Regions from separate parts of the Stenotrophomonas sp. YJH_SMC_64 genome, predicted to be linked through region 2. Evidence: riboswitches for the same ligand, from Rfam matches in the RefSeq annotation. Region 2 holds a riboswitch; the other holds the start of a gene.
The links. A riboswitch is a leader RNA that binds a small molecule or an ion and turns the genes downstream of it on or off. The one in region 2 is predicted to bind glycine.

Region 1 (7,668 bases), on a different contig from region 2:
TCGATTCCGACCGCTTCGCCGTCCCGCCTCGGACATTCGCTCAAGCCCCGCCAGCTGATCATGATGGGCCTGGGCAGCGCCATCGGCGCCGGCCTGTTCCTCGGCTCGGGCGTGGGTGTGCAGGCGGCCGGTCCGGCGGTCCTGGTGTCGTATCTGGTCGCCGGCGCGCTGGTGATCATCGTGATGAACGCTCTGGGCGAAATGGCGGCGGCCAAACCGACCAGTGGCGCGTTCTCGGTCTATGCCGCCGATGCCATGGGCGCCACCGCCGGTGCCACCGTCGGCTGGTTGTGGTGGGTGCAGCTGGTGATCGTGATCGCCGCCGAGGCGGTGGGAGCGGCCGGGCTGCTGGCCACGGTCTGGCCAGCAGTACCTGTACCGATGGCGGCGCTGGCCTTCATGCTGTTCTTCACCGCGATCAACCTGCTCGGGGTGAAGAACTTCGGCGAGTTCGAATTCTGGTTCGCCATCCTCAAGGTGGCGGCGATCCTGGCCTTCATCGCCATCGGCGTGGCGCTGCTGATGGGCTGGCTGCCGCAGGTGACCTCGCCGGGCCTGAGCAACTTCACCGAGCATGGTGGCTTCGCGCCGAAGGGCCTGGCGGGTATTGGCGCTGCACTGCTGGTTGTCGTTTTTGCCTTCGGTGGCACCGAGATCGTGGCCGTTGCGGCGGCGGAGACCGAAGATCCGGAGCGCAGCATCGCCCGTGCCATCCGCACCGTGGCGTGGCGCATCCTGGTGTTCTACATCGGCTCGCTGAGCGTGATCATCGCCGTCGTGCCGTGGACCAGCGAAGCGTTGAAGTCGCCGTTCGCCGCCGTGCTGGACATTGCCCGTATTCCGGGCGCCGGCACCGCCATCACCCTGATCGCGGTGATCGCGCTGCTGTCGGCACTCAATGCCAACCTCTACGGCGCCTCGCGCATGATGTATTCACTGGCGCAGCGCCGCGAAGCCCCGGCCGTGCTGGGCTGGACCGATCCGCGCCAGGTGCCGGTGATTGCCGTGCTGGCCAGCGTGCTGTTCGGTTTCGCCGCCACGGTGATGGAACTGCTGTTCCCGGACCGGGTGCTGCCGGTGCTGCTGAACATCGTCGGTTCCACCTGCCTGCTGGTGTGGACGCTGTCGCTGGTCTCGCAACTGGTGTTGCGCCGCCGCGCAGATCGCCTGGGTACCCGGCTGCCGTTCCGCATGGCGGGCTTCCCGTGGCTGACCTGCTGCGCGCTGGCGATCCTGGCGCTGATCTTCGGCCTGCTGCTGAGCGAGTCGCACACCCGCCTGCAGTTCCTGTCGATGGTGGCGCTGACCGCCACGATCGCCGCCGGCAGCGCCATCGCACGGCGCATGCGCGAGGCGTGACTGAAGCTGCCGGCCAGCGGCCGGCACTACCACGGGGGCTGCACATCTGCCGTGCCATCCTGATCGTGTGGGCCGTCATCGGCCCGTCGACCGGGAGTACCGCATGCTGCGCAGTCGCCCCTTCCTGATGTTTACCGGCCAGGCCGAGGCCGCGCTGGCCCTGTACGCCGAGGCCTTCGCCGATTTCCGCCTGCTGGCAATGCAGCGCCATCCGGACGGCGCCGGTGCCGGCGTGCCCGGGCAGGTCCGACAGGCCATCTTCCTGCTCGGTGGCACCCACTACCTGTGCTTTGACAGCCTGGACGTGCACGATTTCACCTTCAGCCCGTCGATCTCGCTGTTCGTCGAGTGCTCCGGCGCCGAGCAGTTCGAGCGCGCCGCGCGCGTGCTGGGCGAGGGCGGCCACTGGCTGATGCCGGTGGGCGACTATGACTTCAGCAACCGCTACGGCTGGGTGCAGGATCGCTTCGGCGTGTCGTGGCAGTTGAGCCTGGGGCAGATGCCGGACCCGTGATGCACAATGAGAACGGCCCGCTTGCGCGGGCCGTTCTCTTTACCGATGCCGCGAGGAATCAAGCCTCGACTTCATCATCCTTGTAGGCATCGACCGGGATGCAGGCACACATCACGTTCTTGTCGCCGTACACGTTGTCGACGCGTGCCACCGGCGGCCAGTACTTGCTCTGCTTCAGGCTGGCCAGCGGGAAGGCAGCCAGTTCGCGCGGGTAGGCGTGGGTCCACTCGCTGGCGGTCACCGCGGTGGCGGTGTGCGGCGCGTTCTTCAGCGGGTTGTCCTCGCGGTCCAGGCGGCCGTCTTCGATCGCGGTGATCTCCTCGCGGATCTGGATCATCGCGTCGATGAAGCGGTCCAGCTCGTGCAGCGATTCGCTCTCGGTCGGTTCGACCATCAGCGTGCCGGCCACCGGGAAGCTCAGGGTCGGGGCGTGGAAGCCGAAGTCGATCAGGCGCTTGGCGACGTCCTCGGCGCCGATGCCGCTGGTCTTCTCCAGCGGGCGTACGTCGAGGATGCACTCGTGTGCCACCAGGCCGTTGCGGCCGGTGTACAGGGTCTTGAAGTGCGGGGCCAGGCGCTTGGCGATGTAGTTGGCGTTGAGCTGCGCGACCTGGGTGGCCTTGCGCAGGCCTTCGCGGCCCATCATCGCGATGTACATCCAGCTGATCGGCAGGATCGAGGCGCTGCCGAAGCTGGCGGCGCTGACCATGCCGACCGGGCCGTTGTCACCCAGCTTGCCCGGCAGGAACGGGGCCAGGTGCTCCTTGACCGCGCACGGGCCGACGCCCGGGCCGCCGCCGCCGTGCGGGATGCAGAAGGTCTTGTGCAGGTTCAGGTGCGAAACGTCCGAACCCCATTTGCCGGGCTTGGCCACGCCGACCAGGGCGTTCATGTTGGCGCCGTCGGTGTACACCTGGCCGCCGTGCTGGTGGATGATCTCGCAGATCTCGACCACCTCTTCCTCGAACACGCCGTGCGTGGACGGGTAGGTCATCATGATCGCGGCCAGGCGGTCGCTGTACTTCTCGGCGTTGAGGCGGATGTCTTCCACATCGACGTTGCCGTTGGCATCGGTCTTGGTGACCACCACCTTCATGCCGCACATCTGCGCCGAGGCCGGGTTGGTGCCGTGCGCCGAATCCGGGATCAGGCAGATGTCGCGGTGGCCTTCGCCGCGCGAGCGGTGGTAGGCGCGGATCGCCAGCAGGCCGGCGTACTCGCCCTGTGCGCCGGAGTTCGGCTGCAGGCTGACCGCGTCGTAGCCGGTGCATTCGACCAGCATCGCTTCCAGCGTGTCGATCAGTTCCTTGTAGCCCAGCGCCTGGTCGGCCGGCACCAGCGGGTGGATCTGCGAGAACTCCGGCCAGGTCACCGGGATCATCTCGGCGGTGGCGTTGAGCTTCATGGTGCACGAACCCAGCGGGATCATCGTGCGGTCCATCGCCAGGTCCTTGTCGGCCAGCGAACGCAGGTAACGCAGCAGTTCGTGCTCGCTGTGGTGGGTGTTGAACACCGGGTGGGTCAGGAACGCGGACTGGCGCAGCAGGCCGGCCGGCAGCGCGTCGGCGGTGCTGGCATCCAGCGCGTCGACGTCCAGCGAGGCACCGAACACCGCAGCCACGGCGACGATGTCGGCGCGGGTGGTGGTCTCGTCCAGACTGATGCCGACCGAGTCGCTGTCGATCGCGCGCAGGTTGTAACCGGCGGCGCGTGCCTTGGCATGGATTTCATCGGCATGCACGCCGGTGACGTGCAGGGTGTCGAAGAAGTCGCCACCGACCTGCACGCCGGCATTGCGCAGCGCTGCGGCCAGGATCGAGGCCAGTCGATGGGTGCGGCGGGCAATGCGGGTCAGGCCTTCCGGGCCGTGGTAAACGGCGTACATCGAGGCCATCACCGCCAGCAGCACCTGCGCGGTACAGATGTTGGAGGTGGCCTTCTCGCGGCGGATGTGCTGTTCGCGGGTCTGCAGGGTCAGGCGGTAGGCCGGGTTGCCCTGGGCATCGATCGAAACGCCGATCAGGCGGCCTGGCATCGAGCGCTTGTAGGCGTCACGGCAGGCCATGAAGGCGGCGTGCGGGCCACCGAAGCCGAACGGCACGCCGAAACGCTGGCTGTTGCCGACCACGATGTCCGCGCCCCATTCGCCCGGGGCAGCCAGCAGGGTCAGGGCCAGCAGGTCGGTGGCCACGGCCACCAGGCCGCCGCGTGCGTGCACGGCATCGACCAGCGCCTTGTAGTCGCCGACCTGGCCGAAGGTGTCCGGATACTGCAGCAGCAGGCCGAAGGCTTCTGCTTCCAGCGCTTCGGCCGGGGTGCCGACGCGCAGCACGATGCCCATGGGCTCGGCGCGGGTACGCAGCAGTTCCAGGGTCTGCGGGTGCACGGCGTCGTGCACGAAGAAGGTGTCCGACTTCGACTTGGCCGAACGCTTGGCCAGGGTCATCGCTTCGGCGGCGGCGGTGGCTTCGTCCAGCAGCGAGGCGTTGGCGATTTCCATGCCGGTCAGGTCGGCGCACAGGGTCTGGAAGTTGATCAGCGCTTCCATGCGGCCCTGCGAGATTTCCGCCTGGTACGGGGTGTAGGCGGTGTACCACGCCGGGTTTTCCAGGATGTTGCGCAGGATCACGTTCGGCGTGTGGGTACCGTAGTAACCCTGGCCGATGAAGCTGCGCAGCACGGTGTTCTTGTCGGCGATCGCACGGATCTTCGCCAGTGCCTGCACTTCGGTCATCGACTCCGGCAGTGCCAGCGGTGCCGGCGACTTGATCTTGGCCGGCACGATGGCGTCGGTCATCGCATCCAGCGACGCGTGGCCGACGACGTCGAGCATCTGCGCGATCTCGGCGTCGTTGGGGCCGATGTGGCGCTCGACGAACGCGTTGTGGTGCTCGAGCTCACGCAGGGAAGGGGTGTTCTGGGACATGGCGAAGGATCCGTCAGGAAAGGGCACACGCACGGGCACAAGCCGCCGGTCGGCGGTCTGCGGGGCGCCCCTCTGTCCTTTTGCCTGAGAGTTTAAAAGCGCGGCGGACCGCAGCTTCGTGCCCCTTCGGCGCCGGATCGAACCGGTCTCTCCAGAGTTGTGTTACGGGTGGTATCGGGCCTGAGCGATTACGGGCGTTGCGCCTTCGGCAGCGGTATTCCGCTTCTCCCACCGTGTTGCCCGCCGATTATAGCCCGTTGCGGGCGCGGCGGCCGCCTTCGGTCCTGGAGGCCGCGCCTGAATGGCCGATGGCCCGTCCGTGCGTTTTGTGCACTGCTGCATGGCATCAGGCGCAATCCCCACCTATGATGGGCGGATACCCGAATTCATCTGGCGCCGTCCCTGCTGCAGGGGACCGGCGCCCGCCGTGCGTGCCGCGCATGGCCCTGCCGGACGCCTTTCCCATGACCGCCGCTGTTGCTCCCTCCACCCGCCGCATGGCCCTGCTGCTCGCCGGCCTGGCCATGTTCGGTCCGTTCTCGATCGACACCATCTTCCCGGCGTTCCCGCAGCTGGCCCAGCGCCTGGCTGTGGACGAGGTGGCGGTGCAGCAGACCATCAGCGTGTACCTGCTGTTCTACGGCCTGATGAGCCTTGCGCACGGCCCGCTGTCCGACGCCTGGGGCCGCAAGCGGGTGATTCTCGGTGGCCTGGTGGTGTTCGTCGGCGCTTCGGTCGGCTGCGCGCTGTCCACCGACCTGACCACGCTGCTGGCGTTCCGCGCGCTGCAGGGCCTGTCAGCGGGCGTCGGCATGATCGTCGGCCGCGCGGTGATCCGCGACCTGTACCACGGACACGACGCGCAGCGCCTGATGAGCCAGGTATCGATGCTGTTCGGCATCGCTCCGGCCATCGCACCGATCATCGGCGGCTGGATCCTGCTCAGTGGCGCCGGCTGGCCACTGATTTTCTGGTTCCTGGTGATGTTTGCGCTGCTCCTGCTGGCGGCCACCGCACGCTACCTGCCGGAAACCCATCCGGTGGAGGCACGGGTGCCGTTGTCACCGCGCGTGCTGCTGCGTGATTACGTGCGCATCGGTTTCAACCCGCGGTTCCTGCGCCTGGCGCTGGCCGGCAGCATCGGTTTCGGCGGCATTTTCCTGTACATCTCCTCGGCGCCGGTGTTCGTGATGCAGCACCTGCATCTGGGCGAGGGTGGTTTTGCCTGGCTGTTCATCCCCACCATCGGCGGCATGACCACCGGCTCGTTCCTGTCCGGGCGCATGGCCGGGCACACCACGCCCACCCGCCAGGTGTCCATTGGTTTCGGCCTGTGTGCGCTGTCGGTGCTGCTGAATGTCGGCTACGTGGCGCTGTCGCCGCAGTTCGTGCTGCCGTGGGCGGTGCTGCCGATCTTCCTGGGCGGCATGGGCATGGCATTGATCTTCCCGATCCTGGCGCTGGCGGTGCTGGACATGTACCCGCATCAGCGCGGCCTGGCCTCGTCGCTGCAGGCCTTCGTGCAGCTGATGATCAGCACGGTGGTGGCCGGCGTGGTGTCGCCGCTGCTCAGCGCCAGCCCGCTGCACCTGGCGCTGGGGCAGGCCGCGTTCTTCGCCGCCGGCTTCGTGTTCTGGTACTGGGAACACCAGCGTGAACGCGCGGCACAGGCGGCCTGCACGGGCCATTGAGCAGCGCGCAGGGGTAGGGCCGGCCGCTTTGCCCGCAACGCTTGCGAAGAGGAACGACCGGACTAGGCTGGGCACTCCAGCCAGCCGGTGCGTGGATGCACGACAGCCAGCCAATCCGATGTCGTTGCATGAGGTTCCCCATGGCTGCGCAGCAGACCTACCGCCTGTTCGAGGTGGCGCTGAAGGAGCGCCGCGTTCTTTCCCCTTCCCTGGACCGCATGGTGTTCACCGGTGCCGACGTGGCGCGGATGAAGACCGAAGGCCCTGACCAGCGCATCAAGGTGTTCTTCCCCTTGCCCGGCCAGGAGGTGCCGCAGGTCCCCAGCGGTGAAGACTGGTACCCACGCTACCGGGCCCTGCCGGACGACAAGCGCCCGCCGATGCGTACCTACACCATCCGCCAGTTGCGCGCCGAGCAGGGCGAGGTCGACGTCGATTTCGTCATCCATGGCGAAACCGGCCCCGCCTCGCGCTGGGCCATGCACGCCCGCCCTGGCGACCGCGTGGTGCTGCTGGCCCCGGACGCCGACTGTGCCGGGAGCAGCGAGGGCTGGGAGTGGAAGCCACCGGCCGGTGTCGGCCAGGTGCTGCTGGTGGCCGATGAAACCGCGTTGCCTGCGGTGGCCGGCATCCTCGAGGAGCTGGCGGCCATGGTCGACCCACCGCGCACGCTGGCGCTGCTGGAGGTGGCGCAGGCCGGTGATGCGGTGCACCTGAGGGCGCCCTCCAGCGCCGAGCTGGTCTGGCTGCCGCGCGGGCAGGCCGCCTACGGACAGCGGTTGCTGCAGGCGGTCCAGGCGCGGTTGGCAGCGACCTCGGGCGTGACTGCCGGGGATGCGCTGGAGGAGATCGACGTCGATACGCAGATCCTCTGGGAGCAGGCCGATACCCGGGTGACCGGGCCGCTGTACGCCTGGGTGGCGGGCGAGGCGGGGGCCGTGATGGCGATCCGTCGCCATCTGGTGCGCGACTGCGGGCTGGACCGCCGCGCGATCACCTTCATGGGCTACTGGCGGCACGGCAAAGTGCTGGACTGAGGGGTGTGAAGCGGTGCTGCGGGCGGGGTGCGCTATCCTTGCGCCCCCCTTCGCAGCGGTACCGCACCATGTCCACCAGCTCCAAGACCCGCCGCGACCAGCGCCGTCGCCAGGAAAAGCAGGCCGCCAACAAGGCCGCCG
Region 2 (7,668 bases):
ACGCGCGGCCCTGCACCAGATCCTGCATGGCCGTGACGACCGCTTGGCGGTGGTGGTTGGCCCATGCTCGATCCACGACCCGAAGGCCGCCATCGAGTACGCCCAGCGCCTGAAGCCGCTGCGTGACGCGCTGGCCGGGGAACTTGAAATCGTGATGCGCGTGTACTTCGAGAAGCCGCGCACCACGGTGGGCTGGAAGGGCCTGATCAACGACCCGGACCTGGATGGCAGCTTCAGGATCGACAAGGGCCTGCGCATTGCCCGTGGCCTGCTGCGCGACATCAACAAGCTGGGCCTGCCGGCCGGTGTCGAGTTCCTCGACGTGATCTCGCCGCAGTACATCGCCGATCTGGTGGCCTGGGGCGCCATTGGTGCGCGCACCACCGAAAGCCAGGTGCACCGCGAACTGGCCTCGGGGCTGTCGTGCCCGGTCGGCTTCAAGAACGGCACCGATGGCAACGTGAAGATCGCCGCCGACGCGGTGGGTGCGGCGTCCAATCCGCATCACTTCCTGTCGGTCACCAAGCAGGGCGGCACCGCCATCGTGTCGACCACTGGCAACCCGGACTGCCATGTGATCCTGCGCGGCGGCAAGCAGCCGAACTACGATGCAGGCAGTGTCGCCGAGGCCTGCCAGGCGCTGGCCAAGGCCAAGCTGCCGACTCGTCTGATGATCGACGCCAGCCATGCCAACAGCCTGAAGAATCCGGACAACCAGCCGAAGGTGATCGAGGACATCGCTGTTCAGTTGGAAGACGGTGAACAGCGCATCGTCGGTGTGATGATCGAGAGCCATCTGGTCGGTGGTCGCCAGGAACTGGTGGAAGGCCAACCGCTGGTCTACGGGCAGAGCATCACCGATGGCTGCATCGACTGGGACACCACCGTGACGGTGCTGGAGCGACTGGCCGCGGCCGTGCGCGCCCGTCGCGACGTGAAGGTGTCCGAAGCCGCTTGAGTGCGGCACGTGTGTGGATGGCGGCCAGCGCCTGCGGGGGTGCGGCCGCGATCAGGGCCGGTCGGAGTTGGAGTCCGGCCCATCTGCACCGGCGATGCGCCTGGCGCTGCGCATGAGCGACAGCGCCAGGTACATCGCCGGGGTGGTGCGGATTCCGCCGCGCGAACCTCAATGCACTTCGTCGTGGTACACGAACTTCGGCATTTCCCAGCGGTAGTGGATCGCCAGCAGGCGCAGCGCGAAGCCGCCGCCGAGGCAGCACAGGATCGCGGTGGCGTCGGCCACGCCCCAGTGCAGCAGCAACAGGTAGGCCGCGCCGGTCAGCAGCGCGATGATCGCGTACAGCTCCTTCTGGAAGATCAGCGGCACCTCGTTGCAGAGGATGTCGCGCAGCACGCCGCCGAACGCGCCGGTCAGCATGCCGGCGATCAGCACGATCGGCATCGCATGGCCGGCTTCGCGCGCGATCGAGCAGCCGATCAGGGTGAAGGCGATCAGGCCCAGCCCGTCGAGGACCAGGAAGGTGCGGCGGAAGTGGTGCATCCAGCGTGCGACCCAGGTGGCGATCAGCGCCGCGCACACGGTGAAGCCCAGGTACTCGGGATGCTTCACCCAGCCCAGCGGATAGTGGCCGAGCAGGATGTCGCGCAGTGAACCACCACCGAGGGCGGTGACGCAGGCGATCATGACCACGCCGAACAGGTCCATGCGGCGGCGGCCGGCGGACAGTGCGCCGGTCATGGCTTCGGCGGAAATGGCGATCAGGTAGATGATGGACAGCAACATGGGGCAGGCTCCGAACGCGGTGGGGCCGGCCATGCGCGGACGCCGCCATTGCCTGCGCAATGACGGGATGACGATGACCGGTGCCGCTCCCGCTGTCCTTTTGCCTGAGAGTTCAGCGGCATGGGCCGCGTGCCCCTTCGGCGGATCGTCCCGGGCATGCCCGGTGACCTCTCTCCAGCTCGGCGAGTCGAATGCATGGTTGGTGGGATTCCAGCCCACCGGCCTGAGCGATCATGGGAGCCTGCGCCTTCGGCGGGCGCCAGCGCGGCGCCTCTCTCCTGCATTCGGGCGCCAGTATATCCGCTGCAGTGCAGCACGGCATAATCCGGGCATGGCCCCGTCCCTCCGCCCGTGGTTCCTGTACCTGCTCGAATGTCGCGATGGCAGCTATTACGCCGGCATCAGCACCGACGTGGACGCGCGTTTCGCCGCCCATCAGGCTGGCAAGGGCGCGCGCTACACCCGGGCCCGGCCGCCGCTGCGGGTGCTGGCCGTGCGCGAGTACCCGGACCGGGCCGCCGCGTCACGGGCCGAGTGGCAACTCAAGCAGCAGCCGCGCGAACGCAAGCTGGCCTGGCTGCAGGCGCCGGATCCCGCGCTTCTGTAGAGCCGAGCCCACGCTCGGCTGTTGTTGCTGCTGCCTGATGGTGAAGCCGAGCATGGACCCGGCTCTACAGTAGATCCACGCCATGCGTGGATGGGCGCTTCCAGTCATGCCATGATCGCCACACCCATCGACACATGGATCCGTCCGATGAAGAACTGCGGGATACTGCTGTTGACTGCCTGCGCGGCCCTTCTGGCCTGCACCCAAGCACCGTCGCCACCGCCACTGCAGCATGGGCAGATCGGCACCGCTGCTGAGCTGGCTGCGTATGGCCCGAGGACACCCGAACCGATCCACCTGCGTCGTGACCGGGTCCCTCCCGATCTGGTCGATCTGATCCCGTTCGCGGAAAAGTGGGGGATCGGCGATGACGTGCTTCGCAATGAAATGCGGGAGCGCGCCACTGACGCGGAAAAGCAGGCATTGACGGATGCGCTGGCGGGGCGCCATGCGCGCATCACCGCCTGGTTGGACAGCTTCCCGCAGGGGCAGCCCATGTCTGAAGAAGCCGCTGCGTTCATGTACATGCAGCTGGGCACCGACGAAATGGGCCTGATGCCGTAGATCCACGCCATGCGTGGATGCGGCTTGCATATGCCATGATCGCCCAGCCCTCAGCGCTGGAGACCCGGATGTCCACCGTCGCCCTGTTGTTCGCTCTCTCCGCGTCAACCAGTCCCGCTGCCGACCCGGCCACCCTCGCGGCCATCGAAGCCACCTGCCATGACTACGTCGACGGCCAGCTGGAGGCCGACCCGTTGTGGTACCCGAAACCGAAGGCGAAGTGAGCACGATGCGTGCCGCCGGTAAGGCATGGGTCTCCGTCGTCGTACTGGCCGCCGGCATCGCACTGCTGCCTGGCCTGCTGTACCTGCTCGGGCTTGCCCTGGTGGGCGGTTGGCCGAAGCCAGCAGACCGTGCGCCCAGTGGTGTGGCTGCGTGCAGCAGTGAACCACGAACAGGATTTCAGCCGATGAATCCCTGGAGTTTCGCTGCGCAGTTCTTCGACGACGACGCGATGAAGAAGAAGGTGCCAGAGGTGGAACGGGAGGCGTTCTGGATTGCCCGCCGCCATCTTTGGCGGCAGCCACGGCACGACATGCTGCGCTGGCATCTGAGCAGCACGGCACTGACGATCTGGATTACCCGCAACTGGAGTGCCGCGCAGATTGCCGACACCGCAAGGAAGGAGGACTTCTGCCGCGCATGGTCGAAACGGCGGGTGCCCGGCGGCCCGATGAAGCGGTAGATCCACGCCATGCATGGATGATGTTGACGGAGTCAGAGCCCTTTCCTGCGGAGAGGGGACGGACCGCGCGGCAGCCGGCCAGCGGCCGGCACTACCGCCGGGGTCGCCGGTCTTCCTGGTCATCACCGAAGATGATGCGCGCGCTGCGCTGGTAGCTCCAGTACGCCACGGCCCAGTTCAGCAGCACTACGATGCGGTTGCGGAAGCCGATCAGGAAGAACACGTGCGCGGCCAGCCAGAACCACCAGGCCAGCACGCCCGACAGCTGCAGCCGGCCCAAGTGCACGATCGCGGCCATGCGACCGATGGTGGCCAGGTTGCCGTAGTCGGCGTACTTGAACGGGCCGGGCTCGGGCTTGCCGTGCAGGCGTGCGCGGATCACCTCGGCCACGTATTTGCCCATCTGCTTGGCAGCGGGTGCCACGCCGGGTACCGGCTTGCCGTCGGCCTGGCTCAGTGCGGCCAGGTCACCGGCCACGAACAGCTCCGGGTGATCGGGCAGGGTCAGGTCCGGTTGCACCGGCACGCGGCCGGCGCGGTCCAGCGGCACGTCCAGCGTGCGCGCCAGCGGTGAAGCGGCCACGCCGGCGGCCCAGACCACGGTGCGGGCCGGTACGAACTGGTCACCGAGCGTGAAGCCCTGGCTGTCGATGTCGCTCACCGGGGTACCGGTCAGCACTTCCACGCCCAGCTTTTCCAGCTGCCGCCGTGCTTTCAGCGAAAGCACTTCCGGGAACGAGGACAGCACGCGCGGGCCGGCTTCGACCAGCCGCACCTTGGCGCTGGCCGGATCAATGTGGCGGAACTCATTGCGCAGCGTATGCCGCGCGATCTCGGCCAGGGTGCCGGCCAGTTCAACACCGGTGGGACCGCCACCGACCACCGCGAAGCTCAGCCATGCGGCCTTCTTCGCCGGGTCCGGTTCCGCCTCGGCGCGCTCGAACGCCAGCAGCAGCTTGCGGCGCAGCGCGATCGCATCGTCCAGCGTCTTCAGGCCGGGCGCATCATCGGCCCACTGGTCGTTGCCGAAGTAGGCGTGGGTGGCGCCGGTGGCCAGCAGCAGGCTGTCGTAGTCCAGCGTGCTGCCATCGGCCATGCGGATCTGCCGGGCCTGCTTGTCGATGGCGACCACTTCGCCGAGGCGGACTTCCACGTTGCGCTGGTGGCCGAGGATATGGCGCAGTGGTGCAGCGATATCCGGCGCGGACAGGCCGGCGGTGGCCACCTGGTACAGCAGCGGCTGGAACAGATGATGGTTGCGGCGGTCGACCAGGGTGATGCGCATGCGCTCGCGGGCCAGGGCACGGGTGGCCCAGAGACCGGCAAAACCGCCGCCGACAACAACCAGGTGGGGAACGCGCTCGCGACTCATCGACTCACTCCAGTGGGGGCATTGGGGGAAGCGCCTGGCATCTTCGCACGGCGGCCGCCTGTCACGTCAGCGCCCGCGTGGATCGGCGATACTCGGGTTCAGGCAACCGCCCGCGAGGAGTCCATGAGCGAACCGGAAAAGCGCATCGCCCTGTTGATCGACGCCGACAATGCGCCGGCCTCGAAGATCGACGAGGTGTTGGCCGAAGTGGCCCGCTATGGGGTGGCCAACGTGCGCCGCGCCTATGGCAACTGGAAGAGCCCGCGACTGAAGGGGTGGGAAGCGGTGCTGCATGAGTATGCGATCCGTCCCATCCAGCAGTTCGCCTACAGCAAGGGCAAGAATGCCTCGGACATGGCGATGGTGATCGATGCCATGGACCTGCTGTACGCGCGCAACCTGGATGGCTTTGCCATCGTCTCCAGCGATGCGGACTTCACCCCGATGGTGATGCGCCTGCTGACCGATGGCGTGAAGGTGTACGGTTTCGGCGAGAAGAAAACACCCGAGCCGTTCGTCAACGCGTGCTCGAAATTCACCTACCTGGAAGCACTGGGCCAGACCCACGCCAGCGTGCCGGATACCGAACAGGCATCCAGCGAACAGGCCTCGAACGAGCCGGTGGCCAACGACGATGCGCGTCCGCGCAAGAGCGGTGCGGAAATGCGCAGCGACACGCGGCTGGTGAAGATGCTGCGCCGCGCGGTGTCCGCGGCCGAGGGCGAGGATGGCTGGTCGCACCTCGGCCCGGTCGGCAGCCAGATCGGCAACCAGGCGTCGTTCGACCCGCGCAACTACGGCTACGGCAAGCTCAGCGATCTGCTGGCGGCGATCGGCCTGTTCGAACTGAAGAAGGATGGCAAGTCGTCCTACGTGCGCGCGCTGCCGAAAAAGAACCGGTAATGCCGGCCGCTGGCCAGCAAGGAACCGGTAGTGCCGGCCGCTGGCCGGCAATCCCCGGATGCCAGATCCCGCATCCGGCATGCACACACCCCGCCCGATCAGGGGTATCGTTGCCGCTCGCATTGCCAGCAAGGAATACCGCATGTTGAAGATCTGGGGCCGTCGCAATTCCAGCAACGTCCGCAAGGTGCTGTGGTGTGCCGAGGAAATCGGCCTGCCGTACGAGTCCATCGAGGTCGGTGGCAGCCACGGCGGCACGCAGACGCCGGAATACCAGGCGATGAATCCCAATGGCCTGGTACCGGTGATCGAAGACCACGGCCTGCCGCTGTGGGAATCGAACGCCATCGTGCGCTACCTGAGTGCGCGCTACGCGCTGGGCACGCTGTACGCCGAAGACCCGATGGAACGCGCCCAGGCCGAGAAGTGGATGGACTGGAGCACCTCGCGCATGGCGCCGCTGTACACCGACCTGATCTGGGGCATCATGCGCACCGCTCCGGCCGACCGCGACGAAGCGCGGATCAATGCCGCCATCGTGCGCGCCGGCGACTACCTGGCGATGGCCGATGCCACCCTGGCCAAGCAGCCGTGGCTGTCCGGCGAGACATTCGCGATGGGTGACATCCCGCTGGGCTCGCTGATCTATGCCTGGTTCGAACTGCCGATCCAGCGTCCGGAACTGCCGCACCTGGCCGACTGGTACGCCCGTCTTCGCGAGCGCCCCGCCTACCAGCGCGGCGTGATGTCGCCGCTGACGTAAGCGAAAGCGTCCGGGGTCAGAGCCCTTTTCTGCGAAAAGGGATCCGACCCCAGGGCATCGGGGTCGGATCCCACCCGACGGGTAGGCTCTGACCCCTCAATAAAGATCCGTCGGATCCACATCCAGCGACCAGCGGACCTTGCGTGCTTCCGGCAGCGCATACAGCTGCGGTACCAGTTGCGAAAGCACCCCGTGCAGCGGTGGCCGCTGCGCGGCAGACAGCAGCAGCTGGGCGCGCTGGTAACCGGCGCGCCGTGGCATCGGCGCCGGCATGGGTCCATAGGCTTCCACCACGTCCTGCTCGCCCAGCAGCTGTCGCGCTGCCAGCAGGAATGCATTGGCATGCTCCACCTGCTGCGCTTCGGCGCGCATCAGCGCCAGATGCGCGAACGGCGGGAATCCTGCGGCCTGGCGCTGGTTCAACTCGGCCTGCGCGAACGGGTGGTAGCCACCGCTGACCAGGGTCTCCAGCAGTGGGTGCCCCGGGTGATGCGTCTGCAGCCAGACTTCGCCCGGGTCGCGCGCGCGTCCGGCGCGACCGGCGACCTGGATCAGCTGCTGCGCCAGTTTCTCGCTGGCGCGGAAGTCGGCCGAGAACAGGCCCTCGTCGATGCCGACCACCACCACCAGGGTCAGCTTGGGCAGGTCGTGGCCCTTGGCCAGGATCTGCGTGCCGACCAGGATGCCGGGCTGGTCGCCCAGTTTCGCCAGCTGTTGTTCCAGTGCATCGCGTCGCGAGGTGGTGCTGCGGTCGATGCGCACCACCGGGAAGTCGGCGAAGGCGGCGGTGAGATGTTCTTCCAGGCGCTCGGTGCCGATGCCCTGCGGTTGCAGCGCCAGACTCCCGCACGCGGGGCATGCCAGCGGCGCCGGTTGCCGCGCACCGCAGTGATGGCACTGCAGGCGACGACCGCCGCCATGCACGGTCATCGGTGCATCGCAGCGGTTGCATGGCGCGGTCCAGCCGCAGTCGTGGCACAGCAGTACCGGCGCATAGCCACGGCGGTTCTTGAACACCAGCACCTGCTGG

Region 1: linked by a shared signal. The riboswitch ahead of gcvP (aminomethyl-transferring glycine dehydrogenase) and the one ahead of AC5P9L_RS03900 (trimeric intracellular cation channel family protein) in region 2 are both predicted to bind glycine.

The regions. Positions count from the first base shown of each region.
Region 1 is NZ_JCAFUN010000017.1:71,040-78,707, reverse strand. It holds gene AC5P9L_RS18000 (amino acid permease) at 1-1,359, shown strand, start outside; gene AC5P9L_RS17995 (VOC family protein) at 1,463-1,873, shown strand; gene gcvP (aminomethyl-transferring glycine dehydrogenase) at 1,932-4,799, opposite strand; glycine riboswitch at 4,862-4,964, opposite strand; gene AC5P9L_RS17985 (multidrug effflux MFS transporter) at 5,264-6,490, shown strand; gene AC5P9L_RS17980 (siderophore-interacting protein) at 6,631-7,527, shown strand; gene AC5P9L_RS17975 (hypothetical protein) at 7,596-7,668, shown strand, end outside.
Region 2 is NZ_JCAFUN010000003.1:138,048-145,715, forward strand. It holds gene AC5P9L_RS03895 (3-deoxy-7-phosphoheptulonate synthase) at 1-958, shown strand, start outside; gene AC5P9L_RS03900 (trimeric intracellular cation channel family protein) at 1,127-1,744, opposite strand; glycine riboswitch at 1,827-1,932, opposite strand; glycine riboswitch at 1,946-2,035, opposite strand; gene AC5P9L_RS03905 (GIY-YIG nuclease family protein) at 2,076-2,351, shown strand; gene AC5P9L_RS03910 (hypothetical protein) at 2,373-2,915, shown strand; partial or broken gene AC5P9L_RS03915 (nuclear transport factor 2 family protein) at 2,984-3,109, shown strand; gene AC5P9L_RS03920 (hypothetical protein) at 3,145-3,600, shown strand; gene AC5P9L_RS03925 (NAD(P)/FAD-dependent oxidoreductase) at 3,692-4,972, opposite strand; gene AC5P9L_RS03930 (NYN domain-containing protein) at 5,096-5,875, shown strand; gene AC5P9L_RS03935 (glutathione S-transferase family protein) at 6,018-6,638, shown strand; gene AC5P9L_RS03940 (primosomal protein N') at 6,735-7,668, opposite strand, start outside.